Lentisphaera araneosa HTCC2155: one gene and its partner. Each later gene encodes a partner of the first gene's protein in a complex. Links are inferred from orthologs where the notes say so. Each region holds a gene or a part of one and is shown on either strand. Other genes may lie near its edges.

Region 1 (7,718 bases):
TGGAAAAGTCATTCTTTCGGTTTTTACGTCTCAAGAATCCGTATTAGATGAAGCGATAAAATACATGCCTTGGCTGATGTTGGCGTGCCTGCTTAATCCAGTCGCCTTTATTATTGATGGAATCTTTATTGGTTTGGCCAAAGCCAAAGAAATGAGGAAGATTATGATTCGCTGTTCGCTATTCATCTATCTTCCTTGTCTCTTTATTTTTTGGACTTGGAATAATCATGGCTTATGGCTGAGTATGAGTCTTTTTATGTTGATGAGAAGTGCCTATATGGCTTATGAGCTCAAGCAAGTTCGAGTTGATTAATCTCGGTAATAGATGGCGGAGTTCTTTTCGTTTTCACGGCATTCCACCGAGAAAACTCTAACGCGACCATCAGTCTGTTCTTGTACCCAAGGATCCACATAATCAAAAATGTATTTAGCTGAACCTTCCATACCAATATTGGGGAGGACGCGTAAACGACAAAGACCTTTGCGATCCATTTCTTCAAAGAAAGCCATTTCAGGATCATCTTCATTAATGAGAAGAGTGTGGTCAAACTTATCTTCAAGCCAGGCTTTGATGTGTTTGAGTCCACCAAAGTCCATGACCCAGCATTTGTCATCGAGTCCATCGGACTCAAAAGTAAAGTGAATAGATCTATCATAGCCGTGTACGAGTTGGCAGTCGCCATCGTCACGCCACTGTCTATGGGCACAGGGTAGGTAAAAGAAGCTCTTAGTTGAACGATACATAATTACTTGTTATTTATTTGTGAGAAAAATTCGGCACGAGTCGCAGGGTTGCGCTTGAACTGACCACCAATTTTTGAAGTCGAGGTTCTAGAGCTCGCATCTTGTATGCCACGAGATTTTACACAGTAGTGGGTTGCATCGATAACTACTGCTACATCTTGGGTGTCGAGGATGTAGCAAAGAGTGTGGAAAATTTGATGAGTTAAACGTTCTTGAACTTGAGGTCTACGGCTAAAATAATCTACAATACGATTGATTTTGCTAAGACCAATAACTTTTTTGTTAGGTATATAGGAAACATGTGCGAATCCATCGATCACCACAAAGTGGTGCTCACAGTTGGACATGACTTTAATGTCAGAAACCGTAACCATTTCGTCGTAGGCCATTTTGTTTTCAATTGCCGTACACTTGGGGAAATTATCGGGGTTGAGTCCCCAAAATATTTCATTTACATACATTTTAGCAACGCGACTAGGGCTATCCATGAGGCTGTCGTCTTTTAGGTCTAAGCCGAGAGTCTCCATGATTTCTCCGAAGAGAGATTCGATTTTCTGAATTTTTTGTTTAGCACCGAGGTCACTCTTAACTAGTGGCGTTGATTGTCCCTTGCTAGCTAAGTAGGCTTCTACTTCATGGCCAAGGGTAATATCAGTTTTGCTCGTGTCTAACATCAGTCATTTCCTTAATATTTTTAATAACTAAGTCTAATATGTGGTAAAAGTCAGTGATTTCAAAAAATAAGTCAAAATTTAACTTATTACTTTATTTAGCTTAACTTGAAAACTCTTTTAGCATTTTGAGTGGTTAATTTGGTCAATTCCTCAAGATCCATAGAAAGTAGTTGAGCGATTTTATCTCTAACATGAACGACGTAAGCAGGTTGGTTTCTCTTGCCTCTCATGGGTACAGGAGCGAGGTAGGGGGAGTCAGTTTCGATAAGGATACGATCGAGTGGAACTTTCTCTAAGCTTTTCCTCAATGAGTCTGCATTTTTAAAGGTCACAATCCCCGAATAAGATATGTAGCCACCTGCGTCAAGAAATCCACTTACCCAATTTTCATCGCCTGTATAGCAGTGTAAGATAAAATCTTGTTTACCCTCAAGGGTGTTGTTTATACATGAAAGAGTTTCGGGAAAAGCTTCGCGGCTATGGATAATAGCGGGTTTCTGTAATTCACGCGATTTATTGAGGAAGCTTTCAAAAATAGTGATCTGTCTTTTTTGAATGGCTTCATCTTTATCATAATAAAAATCTAAGCCGATCTCACCAACTGCGACGTTGTTCTCATTCTTGTAATAATGATCAAAATCTGAGGTTTCACCCTGGAAGTCTTTTACATATAAAGGGTGTACGCCTGCGGAAAAAAACATGTTTTCAAATTTGGCAGCGGTGTTGATTGCACGGTCGCAGGATTCGGGGTCACAACCAATCAGGGTCATATATTCTACTCCTGCAGAACGAGCATTTTTATAAATCTCTTCTGCATTATCCTCGGGGTCGAGGTGGAAGTGTGTATCAAACATTATTCAATCCAAGTCGTTATTTGTGAAGCTCTTAGTTTTGGAATTTGAATGATACGTGAATCTGATGCGTTTTCAATGTGCTCAGGAAGACTTTCTGCGTTGTAGGCAACTGAACTCTCTGCGGCAGTACCTATGGCAAATATGGCGAGGATCTTAAAACCTGGGGGGAGTTCAAATTCTTTAGTGATTTGTGCTGAATCAAATTCAGTGACAAAGCACATGGAGAGTTTTTCTGTCATGGCAGCTAAGGACATGTTTTGAAAAGCAGTTCCCACATCGGCGTAAAGGTTGGGGCTCTCGCCCTCTGGACCCGCACAAATGATGTAGGCTGGCGCAGAAGTATTTTCTTCATTTTCGTGAAGGTTTTGATGGGTTGTATTCAAATTAACAAAATCACTAATGCGAAGGCTTTTAGCTTTGTTGAGACAAACCATGTAGCGAAGAACCTGACGATTAGCTATTGAGTGAGCAAACCTAGCCGCTTCCATTATAGGAAGAATTTGATCCTTTTCAGGGGAGCGGGGGAGGAATTTGCGTGCGCTTCGACGGCGATTGATGGCGTTAATTAAATCCATTTACTTTATCCAGGGGTTTGAGATGTATTCTGGCATCACTGATTGAAGGTAGACTTCATCGTACGGGCACCAGAAGTGAACTTTAAGTTTATCATCGTCACTTTTTTCAATGAAAAATTTAACTTCGTTAGCTTTAAGTTTATCGATAGTTGTCGGTGGCCCACTAATGACTGCGTCCACAAAAGGCAAATCAACTTGAATGGTTTGGCCGGGGCTCATAACAGAGAGCTTTTGACGACGCATGGGTAAGAGTTTTGAGGCACTTTCAATATCAACAATTACTTTGACCTTATCAAAATCGGCTTTAATTCCAGAAGGTAAGCTGAGTGAAACTGAGCTGACAAAACTTTTGTCCCTTGAGCTATCGATGAGGAAGGGTTTAGTAGTTAAGTAGTTGATTGAATCGAGACGTTGACTTGGACCATTGATCAGCTTTGTTTTAGGCTCAATAGTGGGCGTATTGATGAGTCTGTATTTATCAGAGATAGCATTGTTGAAGAGGAGGCGGACGGGAACTTCTTTTTCGCGCATTTCATCGACTTCCACAATGATTGTCTGACTGATAATATTTTCAATCTGCGTCATGTGAGGGATGGTGATATCATCTTCGGTGAGCAAAAGTTTTAAGGTGCCCGGGCGTACGCCTTCAGGTATAGTTAACCGAACAGTGATGTCTTTACTCTCAAGTGACTGAAGGATTTTATTGGGGCCACGCAAAATGATGTTGGCAGTTGGTTGGTTCGTTTTTGAGAGAATGATATTACTATTTGGATTCACCAAAGTAATGGGTATACCGGAAAAAGTTTGAACTTTACTAATTCTTTCGTTAACTATAAACCAAATGAGTAAAGCAAAGAAAATAGCAATAAGCTTACGCTGAAAGTCATTGGTGAATAAATTGACGATGAGTTTAGACTTCATTTTCATTTTCCTCGGCTTGGGTCACAGCTTTCTTAAAGCGTTCAACATTATCGGAAACACTGAAGTTTTTGTTGTCGCTTGAATTGAGTAAGAAATTGTTGAGGTGACGTAAGAGCCTTTGTTCATCAACACCACGAGCCAAACGTCCTCGATAGGCAATCGAGATACCGCCAGTCTCTTCTGAAACAATAATGCAAACACAATCCGTTTCTTCCGTAACACCTACACCTGCGCGGTGACGACTGCCTAAACTCTTAATGATGCCATCATCTTGAGAGAGAGGGAAGAAACAAGCCGATGCTTTAATTTTATCTCCAGAAATAACAACGCCACCATCGTGAAGGGGAGTGTTGGGATAGAAAATTGTACAGAGAAGTTCTTTCGTTAAGTCTGCTTCGACTTGTACGCCAGATTCCATTAAAAAACGCATGCCAATATTTCTTTCGATGGCAATGAGGGCGCCAATTTTTCTTTCTGCGAGGTAGTGAGCACTCTCATTAATCATTTGGATGATTTCTTTTGTGCGAGCCTGATTACTGCTTTTTAGGCGACCTTTGCCTAATTCGGCAAAGGCGCGACGGATTTCTGGTTGAAAAATGATGATGGCTAAAAAGGCAACTAAAGTTGAGATTTGAGCTGTGATCCAGCCTAATACAGCTAGGTCTAAAACAGCAGAGATCAACCATGAGATTAGAAAGATGAAAGCTGCACCGGCAAGGATGGGTGCTGCTCGCGTGCCTTTAATAAAAAGTAAAACGGTATAAATGACAATGGAAAGCAAGGCTATTTCAAAGCCCATTTTTAAGCTAACTATCCATAAGGTTCTATCAAAAAGAAAGTCCATCCACCACTCTGCAAGTCAATTATAATCACTTCTTTCCTTATTAGTGGGGAGCTAGTGAGATAAGCCCATCAATGCCTCGAATAGAAAAGAATTTTAAAAATTAATCAAACTTAGCTCATCTTAGATAGAAAAGCTATCTAGTTTATACTTAGGGGGCTTGAAAAACGGCTAAAAATTCAACATTTCCTTTGGGGCCAGCTAAGGGGGAGTCGATTTGGTCGATAAGCTCCCAACTAAGTTCATCTTTGCAGAAGTCGCAAACTTTGCTTAGTGCCTGTTGACGTAAAGCATTATCGCGTACAACTCCGTCTCCCACTAAGTCTTTGCTTAATTCAAATTGTGGTTTGACCAAAATGAAGGCGAGGGCCTGTGATTTCAAGCAGCTAGCTGCGGCGTGAAGGATTCTAGTGACTGATATAAAAGACACATCACAAGTCATGAGATCTACTTCTTCAGGAATCTCTTTTTCGCTAATGTTTTTGGCGTTGAAGTTCTCGCGGCATATGACGCGCTCATCACTGCGCAATTTATAGTGCAGTTGATTGGTTCCCGAGTCAATTGTGTAGACGCGTTTTGCACCAAAGCTCAACATCAAGTCAGTAAAGCCTCCGGTTGAAGCACCTACATCCATGCCGACTTTTTCAGTGAGGTCAGGGGCGAATTTCTTGAGTGATGTTTTAAGTTTGAAGGCTCCGCGACTCACATAGGGAGAAGGACGATCGACACTCATTTCAGAGTCTACAGGGTAGGTCTCTGTGGTCTTGCGGACAATGTGATCGGCACGCGAGCGGACAAGACCAAGGAGAATCAGTTTTTTTGCTTCTTCAGCTGATTCTACTAAGCCTTGTTCAATCAATAATTGATCGGCACGCTTTTTTTTGATCTTGGGCATTAGCCTTTGAGCTGTCCAGTACCATTAATGATGTATTTATAAGTCGTGAGTTCTTCTAAGCCCATGGGGCCACGAGCGTGAAGTTTATCAGTACTAATTCCGATTTCAGCGCCCATGCCAAATTCAGCACCATCAGTGAAACGAGTCGAGGAATTTGAGTATACGGCTGCAGAGTCAATTTCCATTTGGAAACGACGGCAAGATTCTTTGTTTGTACTTACAATGGACTCACTGTGACCTGAGCTATATTCATTGATGTAGTCAATCGCTTCGTCGAGTGACTCAACGACTGTGCCGGCAATGATGTAATCCAAGAACTCTTCACCACGATCACTCTGTTGGATAGCGGTAGCTTCTGGAGCTAGTTGACGAAATGCTTCATCTGCGCGAACTTCGCAATTGGCGTCATTGAGAGCAGCGTAAACTTTGGGGATAAATTCTTTTGCGATATCCGCATGAACAATGACGCCTTCAGCAGAGTTACAGACGCTTGGTCTCTGGCATTTTGAATTCACAACAATATCAACCGCAAGGTCGAGGTCAGCTTCTTTATCTACGTAGACGTGACAAACGCCTTTGTAGTTCTTGATGACTGGAATCGTGCTTTCGCGCATAACGGCTTCAATAAGGCCTTCACCACCGCGAGGGATGATGAGGTGAATGTATTTATTAAGCTTAAGCATAATGTTGACCGCTTCGCGATCCGTCCAAGGAATAACTTGCATGAAGTATTCTGGTAAACCGCTTTCAACACCTGCATCATAAAGAACTTTAACGATAGCCTTGCTTGAACTGAGAGCTTCGCGGCCACCGCGTAAGATTGAGGCATTGCCAGATTTTAAACAGAGGCCTGCTGCGTCTGCCGTTACATTGGGGCGCGCTTCGTAAATGATACCGATAACGCCGATGGGTACTTTGATCTTTTCGATCACTAAACCATTGGGGCGGTGAAAAGTCGATTCGATTCTTCCGACAGGGTCAGTCAGAGAGGCAACGCCAATGAGACCTTTGGCAATATCTTGCACGCGTTCTGGTGTGAGTTTAAGGCGATCGAGTAAAGATTCACTCATGCCTGCGTCACGGCCATTTTGTAAGTCGATTTCGTTAGCTTTTAAAATTTCTTCTGTGTGTTCTTCAAGAGCTGCGCCCATAGCTTCGAGGGCACGGTTTTTAACACGACAACTTAAGATGGAGAGTGCGAGAGAGGCTTTTTTAGCTCTCTTGCCCATGATTTCTAATTCTTCTGCATAATTCATTATTGAGTTTCCTCTTTTAAAATCACTAAATTATCTCGGTGAATTGCGGATGCATAATTAGCACTGCCACCAAGGATTTGGTCGATATCTGACGATTGACAACCTTTAATTTTGTTAAGTTCGCTGTTGTTATAATTACTTTGTCCGCGAGCGATGACGGTTCCTTGTGTATTGAGAATGTCGACGATATCGCCTTTGATAAAGTCACCGCAGATACTGATAAGTCCACCAGGTAATAAGCTTTTTCCTCTGTAGCATAAGGCCTCTTCAGCACCAGAGTCGACAACAATACTGCCTTGAGTTTCTGGGAAGAAACCGAGCCAACGTTTAGAAGCCGACATTTTGTCTTGGCTCGCCGGGAATAGGGTGCCGATATCTTTGCCTTCGGCTAAGTCTTCAAGAGAACTGAAGTCTTGGCCATCGATAATCCACAAGCTTTCACCCACTTGGTTGAGCATGGTGGCGGCATTGAGTTTTGTGTGCATACCACCAGTAGAAAGTTGATTGCCATCAGTTCCTCCAGCAAGTTCGCGAATCTCATCATTCATTTCTTCGACTATCGAGATGCGTTTGTCAGGCTTGCCATCTTTGTCTAAAGTGTGTAAGCCGTTGATAGAGGTCATTAAAACAGTGAGTTCCGATTTTGACATAATACCGACTAAGGCGGCTAATTCATCATTCTCACCAAAGCGAATTTCTTTGACGGTCAAAGAGTCGTTTTCGTTTATGATTGGCATGACGCCTTTTCGTAGCATGGCATTGAGGCAATTGCTGAGGTTCAAATGACGGTGCCTATTGCGCACGTCATCGGCCATGAGTAAAAGTTGAGCACAATGAAAATCGCGCTTAGCGCAAGCCTGTTCATAAAAACTCATGAGTCGGCTTTGTCCTGCTGCAGCACAAAGCTGTAATTCGGGGAGGTGTTTGGGTCGCTGGGTCATGCCCAATAAACTCATTC
Region 2 (7,725 bases), on another replicon or contig:
AACTTTGAGTGTGACAGTAAAAAGTATCGCCGAATCCATTAAAGAAAATCTTTGGGAAGATATTGACATTAGAAGTACAACCAAAGGCATATTAAAGGTTCAGGCATTCCAAAAAAAGTGTGCTGCATGATGACGAATCGGGCGAAGTAAAACAGTGGGATTTAATAATTTGTAGAGATAATCAAACTACTTCATTGAAGGATTACACTTATACAATAAGCAACACAGCAAGCTCAAAAACGCTTCAGGAGATGATTCAAATGGATCGGCAACGCTACTGGATCGAGCGTTCATTCCAGGACAATAAAAATGAAGTGGCTATGGATGAATACCAAGTCAGGAAATATCGTGGTTTTTATCACCATATGAGCCTTTGCATGCTCGCTACCTTATTTTTAATGGAAGAGCGTATGGATTGTAAAGACACCTTGCCTCTTTTATCTTGTGCCGACATTAGAAGAGCTATGGAGTTTCTTATGCCCAAGAAAGTAACGAACTTGGAAGAATTCTGTGTTCAAATGGAGGTAAGGCATATAAAACGGCAAAAAAGTATAGATCATGCCAGTCGGGATGCTATTCCACATTAATAATTAAAATTCAAGCGGTCTCAATCTTACAAAAATTCTTCTATCAAGATAGAGGAAGGCTTCCTGCTGTTTAAATCAGATGATTTTTGTGGCTTTTTTAGTCGAATCAGACCACCACTTCATCACAAAATCGAAATGTACCCTGTCTACCATCTATTGATGGCGGGGGTAATCTGGGGTTATATATTTTATGATCACGCCGCGTTTGAATCTGAGCAATATGATTCTAAACGCCCCAAAGTAGTACTAAAGCCTTCATCAAAATAGATGTCTTCATATTTAATTTTCATGGGCACCTGCCTCTGAACTTTGCGACCACGTTTCGCTAGTTCATAAGCTAAACTCACTTCATAAACCGACTCTAATAAACCCGGCCCTAGTTCAGTGTGAACTTTGTACGCCGAATCAACAATCTCTTTGCCTAAAATCTCTAAGTCCATATTTCTCTCCAAAAATTCTTCCTTCTTAAACTTGGCGTCTTTGCGCCTTCGCGAGAAATATTTTCCTAAATAACTAGACATTTTTTTCCCCATTGCTTACGACTCTGGCAATACTCTTGGAGCTGAAGTTCTCGACATATAGCGTTTAGCTCTCGCCAAGACGCTAAGGCAACTAAGTTTTTTCTCTGAAATTGCTTTAGTTTAATCAGACAACAATAAAGTGTTTACTCACAAACTTCTCTTTAACTTTGCGTCTTTGCGCCTTCGCGAGAAATTATACACTGAAAGTAGACATTATGTTTACCCATCACTACCCATGGCCTTGTGAACAGATATTAATACCTCAATATCTTCGGTGAGCTCGATTGATAGGGTTTTGCTCTCGCCAAGTCGCTATGGCAATTAAGTTTTTTCTCTGAGATTGCTTTAGCCTAGATATAAATATAATAGAAAGCCCTCTCAACTTCTTTATTAAACTTGGCGGCTTGGCGCCTTCGCGAGAAATATTTATTAAATCGTTTTAGACTAAGTTCTTCTTCATCATATTCTTAAACATGGAGTCTTAGCACCTTCTCGAGAAATATTTTCGGCAAATCCCCATAAATTTACACCCGTTCATGTAACAAAGTGACTTGAGCGGGAACTTAATAAATAGAGACATCATTTTCTTAAACTTCAGCTTTTTTGTCATTTTATAAGTCCAATCCTGTTAACATTTGTAGTAATAATACATAAACTTTAATAAGGCTAGACAGATTTACCCTTCTTACGACGAATTATATTTATAGGGAAACTCAACTCTAGATAATCACATGCTTGATAAACAGTTATTTTCCCGTATGATTAAGACATTAAAAAACTCAACCATCTAGAATACAAAGGTTCCTATGAGACATAATAAAATTTATCTCTTTATTTCTACGCTCTTTTTTAGTTTTACGACTTTCGCAGCTGAAGCCGCTGCACCCGTGAATCCCGAAGCTCAACAAACTCTCTTTATGAAGTTTATTCGCGCCATTACTTTTACCACCGATGGCAATATACCCGACTTTTTAATTTTCCTCGGCCGTCATCACCCACTCATTCTTCACCTCCCTGTAGGTCTTCTCGCTGTTATTGCTTTCCTCGAAATTTTTTCTTGGTGGCGTAAAGTCGAAATTTACGACGAAGCCATGTATATCCTATGCTGGTTAGCTGCACTCACTTCTGTTGGTGCCACTTTCTTTGGTATCCTGCTCGCTCTCCCTGGCGGATATAACCCAGAACTCCTTTCACGTCACGGTTGGTTAGGTATGGCGGTTGCGGTTGCCGCAATTATTGCTCTCTACCTCAAACATCACTACCGCAAAGACAAGGTTTTAGCGAAACGTCACCGTTTTCGCGTCGCCATTTTTGTAGCTTGTGTGATCATGGGTTTTGCAGGTCACGATGGCGGTTCACTCACTCACGGTACTGAATACCTTTTTGAATACGCTCCCGATCCCCTTCGTAAAATGACGGGTCGAAAAGCTAAAAAACCAAAAGATGCTGAGGAAGCTAAAAAACCTCGTAAACTTCCTTATTTCGAAGCCAAAGTTCTCCCAATTTTCGAAGCCAAATGTGTATCTTGCCACGGCGAAGAAAAAATGAAGGGCAAACTCAAGCTCAATAATATCCTCGGTATCATGCGTCGCTATGACAAAATTATAAGTCCCGGTCATGCGATGGATTCCGAATTATATTATGTTTTAGTTAGTGATGACCCTGACGAAATTATGCCTCCTGAAGGTAACGAAGCGATGACGAAAGAAGAAATCAAGATCATCGAAGATTGGATCAATGCTGGCGCCTCTTTCAGCGATGTGGAACTCAAGCCCATGGCATCACCTGCTGCGGAAGCCGCAAAAGTTGAGCCCACAGTTGAAAAAGCTACGGAAGCCGCAAAACCCGCACTCGACCTCGCCAACATGACAGCTGATCAAAAATTTGTTCACGAAACCGTCATCCCTTTCTTCGAAGCCAAGTGCACGAAATGTCATGGTGAAGAAAAAGATAAAGGCGATGTGCGTCTCCACACTGTCGAAGTGATTAAAGCGACTTTTGAAGATGAACTCATCGTTCCTGGCAAGCCTGAAGATTCTTGGCTCTACGACTCACTCGTGACTGATGATGAAGACGCGCTCATGCCTCCACCCAAGGAAAAGAACCCTGCGACGAAAGAAGAAATCGCCATGATCAAAAAATGGATCGCAGATGGTGCAAAAGGCCTCGATTAAGCCAGAGCTCGACTCAGACTTACTAAGTCCCACTAGGACACACTAAATACATTCAAAAATACCGCCTCCCTAGGCGGTATTTTATTTTATTATCATCAGCTCATGCTAAAGTAGCGAAAATTGTAAAAATGTACTGGAGTCCAAGCCAATGGATAAAATGACTGCCTTAGTCGACTTTCTCTGTCTCGACGAAGAATGTGGCAAGACCATCAACTTTAACGTCATGGAACTTAAGGAAAAAGAAGGGCTCTTAACATGCCCGCACTGCTACCGTCAGTATTCCTTTTCTGATAGCACCTTCATCGAAAAATTAGAAAAACTACGCAACCTACTCATCGCTGTTAAAGACGCTGAAGATATTTTGGGCGACGTCAATGTCGGCGTCAACACGGTTGCGGGATCCGCAAAAATCCCTTACCGCCTTTTACTTACGCGTATGAATACCGTGATCACTCTTGAAGTGGGCGGTTACAAGATTGATTTTAACTTTAGAGTCGAGCCTGCAAAATCAGGCGACTTCCACTAAATAGTATTTGAGGAGATAGCCATGGGAAAATTATTCGGAACAGACGGAATTCGCGGGCGTGCTAATGAATACCCCATCACGCCAGAGATGGCCATGCGCATGGGTAAGGCTATTGCCGCCGTGTTTGGCGAAATGAACATAGGTAGAAACCGTGTGGTTATAGGTAAAGACACTCGCCTTTCAGGCTACATGCTAGAAACGGCTTTAACCTCAGGGCTCATCTCCATGGGCATGGATGTTTACTTGGTTGGCCCGATGCCAACACCTGCAGTTGCCTTACTTTCTCGATCCATGTTAACATCAGCGGGCATCATGATTACTGCATCACACAACCCTGCAGAAGATAATGGCATTAAAATTTTTGCTAATGATGGCTACAAGCTCACTGATGCCATCGAGAATAAAATCGAAAAACTCATCCTCTCCGATGAAGAAATCATTCCTAAAAATGGTGCCAATGTCGGTAAAGCCTACCGTATTGACGATGCTGGTGGACGCTACATTGAGTATGTCAAAGGTTCAGTTAATGATATGGATCTCAATGGTTTAAGAGTCGTCTTAGACTGCGCTAATGGTGCTGCCTATCACCTTTCCCCCATTGTTCTCAAGGAATTGGGCTGTGAAGTCATCAAAGAATTTGTTGATCCAGATGGCCTCAATATCAACGATAACTGTGGCGCCACTTACGCCGAACGCTTAGCAGGCTCAGTTAAAAAATATCGCGCCGATTGTGGTATTGCCCTCGATGGTGATGCCGACCGCGTCATTTTCTCTGACGCTGATGGCACAGTCGTTGACGGCGATCGCATCATTGCGATTTGCGCTCTCGCCATGAAAGAAGCGGGAACTTTGACCGGCAACAAAATTGCCATTACCACCATGTCCAACATGGGTTTAATCAAACTCATGGAAGAAAATGGCATTGAATGCGTCGTCACTGATGTGGGTGACCGCCATGTGATCGCTGCCATGCGCAAAGATAATATTAAGCTCGGTGGCGAGCAATCAGGTCACATCATCTTCGGTAATTACTCCACCACGGGCGATGGTACACTCGGCGCCCTCCGCGTCCTCGAACTCATGAAACAATCTGGCAAGAGTATTAAAGAACTCGCTTCTGTAATGGAAATCTTTCCTCAAAAGCTTGCGGGCGTCATGGTCAAAAGTAAACCTGCACTCAATACCCTCCCTGGTCTCACGGCTCTCATTGAAGAATGTGAGAAAGAACTTGGCAAAACGGGTCGCTGCATATTACGTTATTCTGGAACAGAAAAGAAACTCCGCATCTTAGTTGAAGCTCAAAGCAACAAAGTTGTGGACAAATGGATTAAGAAATTCCTTAAGCAAGCTGAAGAGGAGATCGGTGCATGAAATTTGACTTTATCCCAGGTGAGAACCCCAGTTATTTTGAATCATTGCGTCGCGACGCTTCCATAAGCGAACTCCCCGTCGCCGGTACCACCGTGCGACAAGCGCAAATTGATTTTCTCGAAGCCACTGATCACGAGTTTTCAAAAGAAGCTCCTGAGGTCTTACTCGCAGATAACTTCTGGTATGCTCCTGAGGATTTAGAAAACTTTTCACGCGGTGAAGACCTCTCCGAAAATAGCTTTGCTTTACGCTTCCCCTGGGATTTACTCAGGCTCAACGAAATTTTAGTCGCACATATCGATACTGATTTTATTGAAGCTCACGTATATGATGGTGCTCAAAACGAAGGTTTCCTCTACGCGGGAAAAGGCACTAAAATCCTTCCCGGTGTTTTTATCGAGGGTAATGTCATCATCGGCGACAACTGTAAAATCGGCCCCAATTGCTACATCCGTGGCAATACTTTTATCGGCGACAACTGCCACATCGGTCAATCCGTCGAAATCAAAAATTCTCTGATCATGAACAATACCAACGTCGGCCACCTCTCCTATATAGGCGACTCGGTGCTTGGTGAAAAAGTTAACCTCGGTGCCGGTACTGTGAGTTCCAACTTACGCCACGATGGTTCCAATCACCGCTCAGAGTTCCATGGGGAACTCATTGATACAGGACGTCGTAAATTTGGCGTCATTATTGGCGATGGCGTTCACACGGGCATCAACACCTCCTTTTACCCAGGCCGTAAGCTCTACCCGGAAACCACTACTCTACCCGGCCAGATTGTCCAAAAAGATCTAAAAGCGTGAATGACCTCAAGCTTTCCCTTTAAACTCAGCCTTGCCCCCATGGAGGGTGTCACTCACCCCCTCATGCGACATCAGATCGCCCAACACGGTGGTTTAGATCTCTTGTGCACTGAATTCATTCGCATCTCGAGCCACAAACCCTCGATGCGTTCTCTCAAAAAACAGATTGTTAAGTCAGGGGATATTCCCCTCTCAGTGCAAATCATGGGCAATAATGCTGAACTGATGGCGGAGTCCGCAAAACTCGTCGTGGATTGCGGTGCCGATGCAGTGGATGTCAATATGGGCTGCCCCACCAAGCGCGCCGTTAAAGGCGGTGTTGGTTCCGCTATGCTCAAAGACCCCAAGCTCTGCTACCAAGTTTTGGCCTCCATGCGCGAGCAAGTGCCTTGTGCGCTTTCCGCAAAAATTCGCGCGGGCTTCGATAATAAGGAAGGCGTTTTTGAAATCCTCCAGGCCATCGTCGATTCAGGCGCCGATTATTTAGCCGTTCACCCGCGCCGCCGCGTCGATCATTACGAAGGTCATTCAGATTGGCGCATTATTAGTGCTCTCAAAGAAAAATCCCCCATTCCCGTCATTGGCAATGGCGATGTCCGCACTGCCGCAGATGCCGTGCGCATGTTCAAAGAAACCCAATGCGATGGGGTGATGATTGGTCGTGGTGCTCTCTCCAACCCATGGATATTTTTACAGACTTCGCAAGTGCTCTCTGATCAGGAAGTCTTCATCCCAAATTGGGAAGACATCTATCACTTTTACCATGGCATTGCCCAAGCTTTCTCGGACTTCTGCGACAACGAACAGGGCACTTTGAACAAGACTAAAGAAATGTTAATGTACTTTTCCGTCAATTTACCTGAGCCTGCCCCCTTTCGCAAAGCTATTGGTCGCAGTCAGTCAATTGATGAAATGATGAATAAACTCCATAGCTTTCTCAAAGAAAAACGAGAGCTCTGTGGCAAAGAAATATGTGCAATAGGAAAGATATGATTTTTCATTTACCAGATGTCTACGAGGCTTACCAACGCTGGAAGTTGGCCCCCACCGACAAATTAATTTGCTCACAATTTCTGATTGCTAAGCTTCCCAATCATTGGGGTTACGTCATTAGTGCTGGAATTCGCGTCCTTGCTGAACAGCTGCAAAATTTTGAAGCCGACGAAGCTTTTTTAAATGAATTAGAAGAAGCCCTCAAAGATTGTATCGACGAAGACGTCAACGACTTCCTCACCATGATCCACAACGTCAAACCCTCTTGGCGAGTTGATGCAGTCCATGATGGAACTTTTCTCTTTGGCAGCCAACCCTGCCTCTGTATTCAAGGCAATACTTTTTTAACGCTCATCCTACTCAAGCATTTTCAGCAGATTATCGAAGAGTCCATTAATACCGCTACTCGCGTTTCTCGACTCAAAACTGCTCTTGGAGAAGCTCCCGTTGCGCTTATCAGTAAAACTCAAGTCAGTGCTCGTGCAGGCCTTATTGGGGGTGCTGAGGTCGTTCTAAATCATGGTGACACCTCAAAAACGACTCTGCTCTTGGAATACGATGCCTTTGTCCTCGAGCATAATCCTCACGCTCTTTTACTCTTGAGTGCCAGCGCGCCGAGCGAAAAGAATTTCGAACTCTTGCGCGCTTTGCCCTACCCCCCCAAAGGAATTATCATTCCTTTTAATGCCGTCGAGACTGAACTCGAAAAATACCGTACTATCCTCAACGATCGCACCTGGCTAC

The links.
Region 2: the proteins of cdaA (region 1) and glmM are in contact, whole or in part, in a crystal structure (PDB 7OJS), measured with the Bacillus subtilis proteins. The link is inferred for Lentisphaera araneosa HTCC2155 from one-to-one orthologs.

What each region holds. Positions count from the first base shown.
Region 1 is NZ_ABCK01000014.1:89,196-96,913, reverse strand. Bases 2,686-5,602 are described here. They hold cdaA (diadenylate cyclase CdaA), read right to left. Parts: upstream 4,613-5,602; coding sequence 3,758-4,612; downstream 2,686-3,757. Other genes in these bases: LNTAR_RS14635 (glutamate-5-semialdehyde dehydrogenase), read right to left, coding at 5,504-5,602; LNTAR_RS14640 (TlyA family RNA methyltransferase), read right to left, coding at 4,761-5,504; LNTAR_RS14650 (CdaR family protein), read right to left, coding at 2,848-3,768; LNTAR_RS14655 (nitroreductase family protein), read right to left, coding at 2,686-2,847. In the rest of the region: LNTAR_RS14675 (MATE family efflux transporter), read left to right, coding at 1-313; LNTAR_RS14670 (6-pyruvoyl trahydropterin synthase family protein), read right to left, coding at 310-744; GTP cyclohydrolase I FolE, read right to left, coding at 747-1,418; LNTAR_RS14660 (TatD family hydrolase), read right to left, coding at 1,514-2,272; more of LNTAR_RS14655, read right to left, coding at 2,272-2,685; more of LNTAR_RS14635, read right to left, coding at 5,603-6,760; proB (glutamate 5-kinase), read right to left, coding at 6,760-7,718. UniProt on the Bacillus subtilis protein: One of 3 paralogous diadenylate cyclases (DAC) in this bacteria, catalyzing the condensation of 2 ATP molecules into cyclic di-AMP (c-di-AMP). Upon expression in E.coli leads to c-di-AMP synthesis.
Region 2 is NZ_ABCK01000018.1:22,055-29,779, reverse strand. What follows is about bases 3,081-6,004. They hold glmM (phosphoglucosamine mutase), read left to right. Parts: upstream 3,081-3,829; coding sequence 3,830-5,179; downstream 5,180-6,004. Other genes in these bases: LNTAR_RS16700 (tRNA dihydrouridine synthase), read left to right, coding at 5,989-6,004; LNTAR_RS16705 (acyltransferase), read left to right, coding at 5,176-5,988; LNTAR_RS16715 (hypothetical protein), read left to right, coding at 3,431-3,808; LNTAR_RS16720 (c-type cytochrome domain-containing protein), read left to right, coding at 3,081-3,282. Also shown: LNTAR_RS16735 (IS701 family transposase), read left to right, coding at 1-130; LNTAR_RS25980 (hypothetical protein), read left to right, coding at 261-587; LNTAR_RS25975 (GxxExxY protein), read right to left, coding at 782-1,108; more of LNTAR_RS16720, read left to right, coding at 1,915-3,080; more of LNTAR_RS16700, read left to right, coding at 6,005-6,981; LNTAR_RS16695 (beta/alpha barrel domain-containing protein), read left to right, coding at 6,978-7,725. UniProt on the Bacillus subtilis protein: Catalyzes the conversion of glucosamine-6-phosphate to glucosamine-1-phosphate. Glucosamine-1-phosphate is used for cell wall biosynthesis.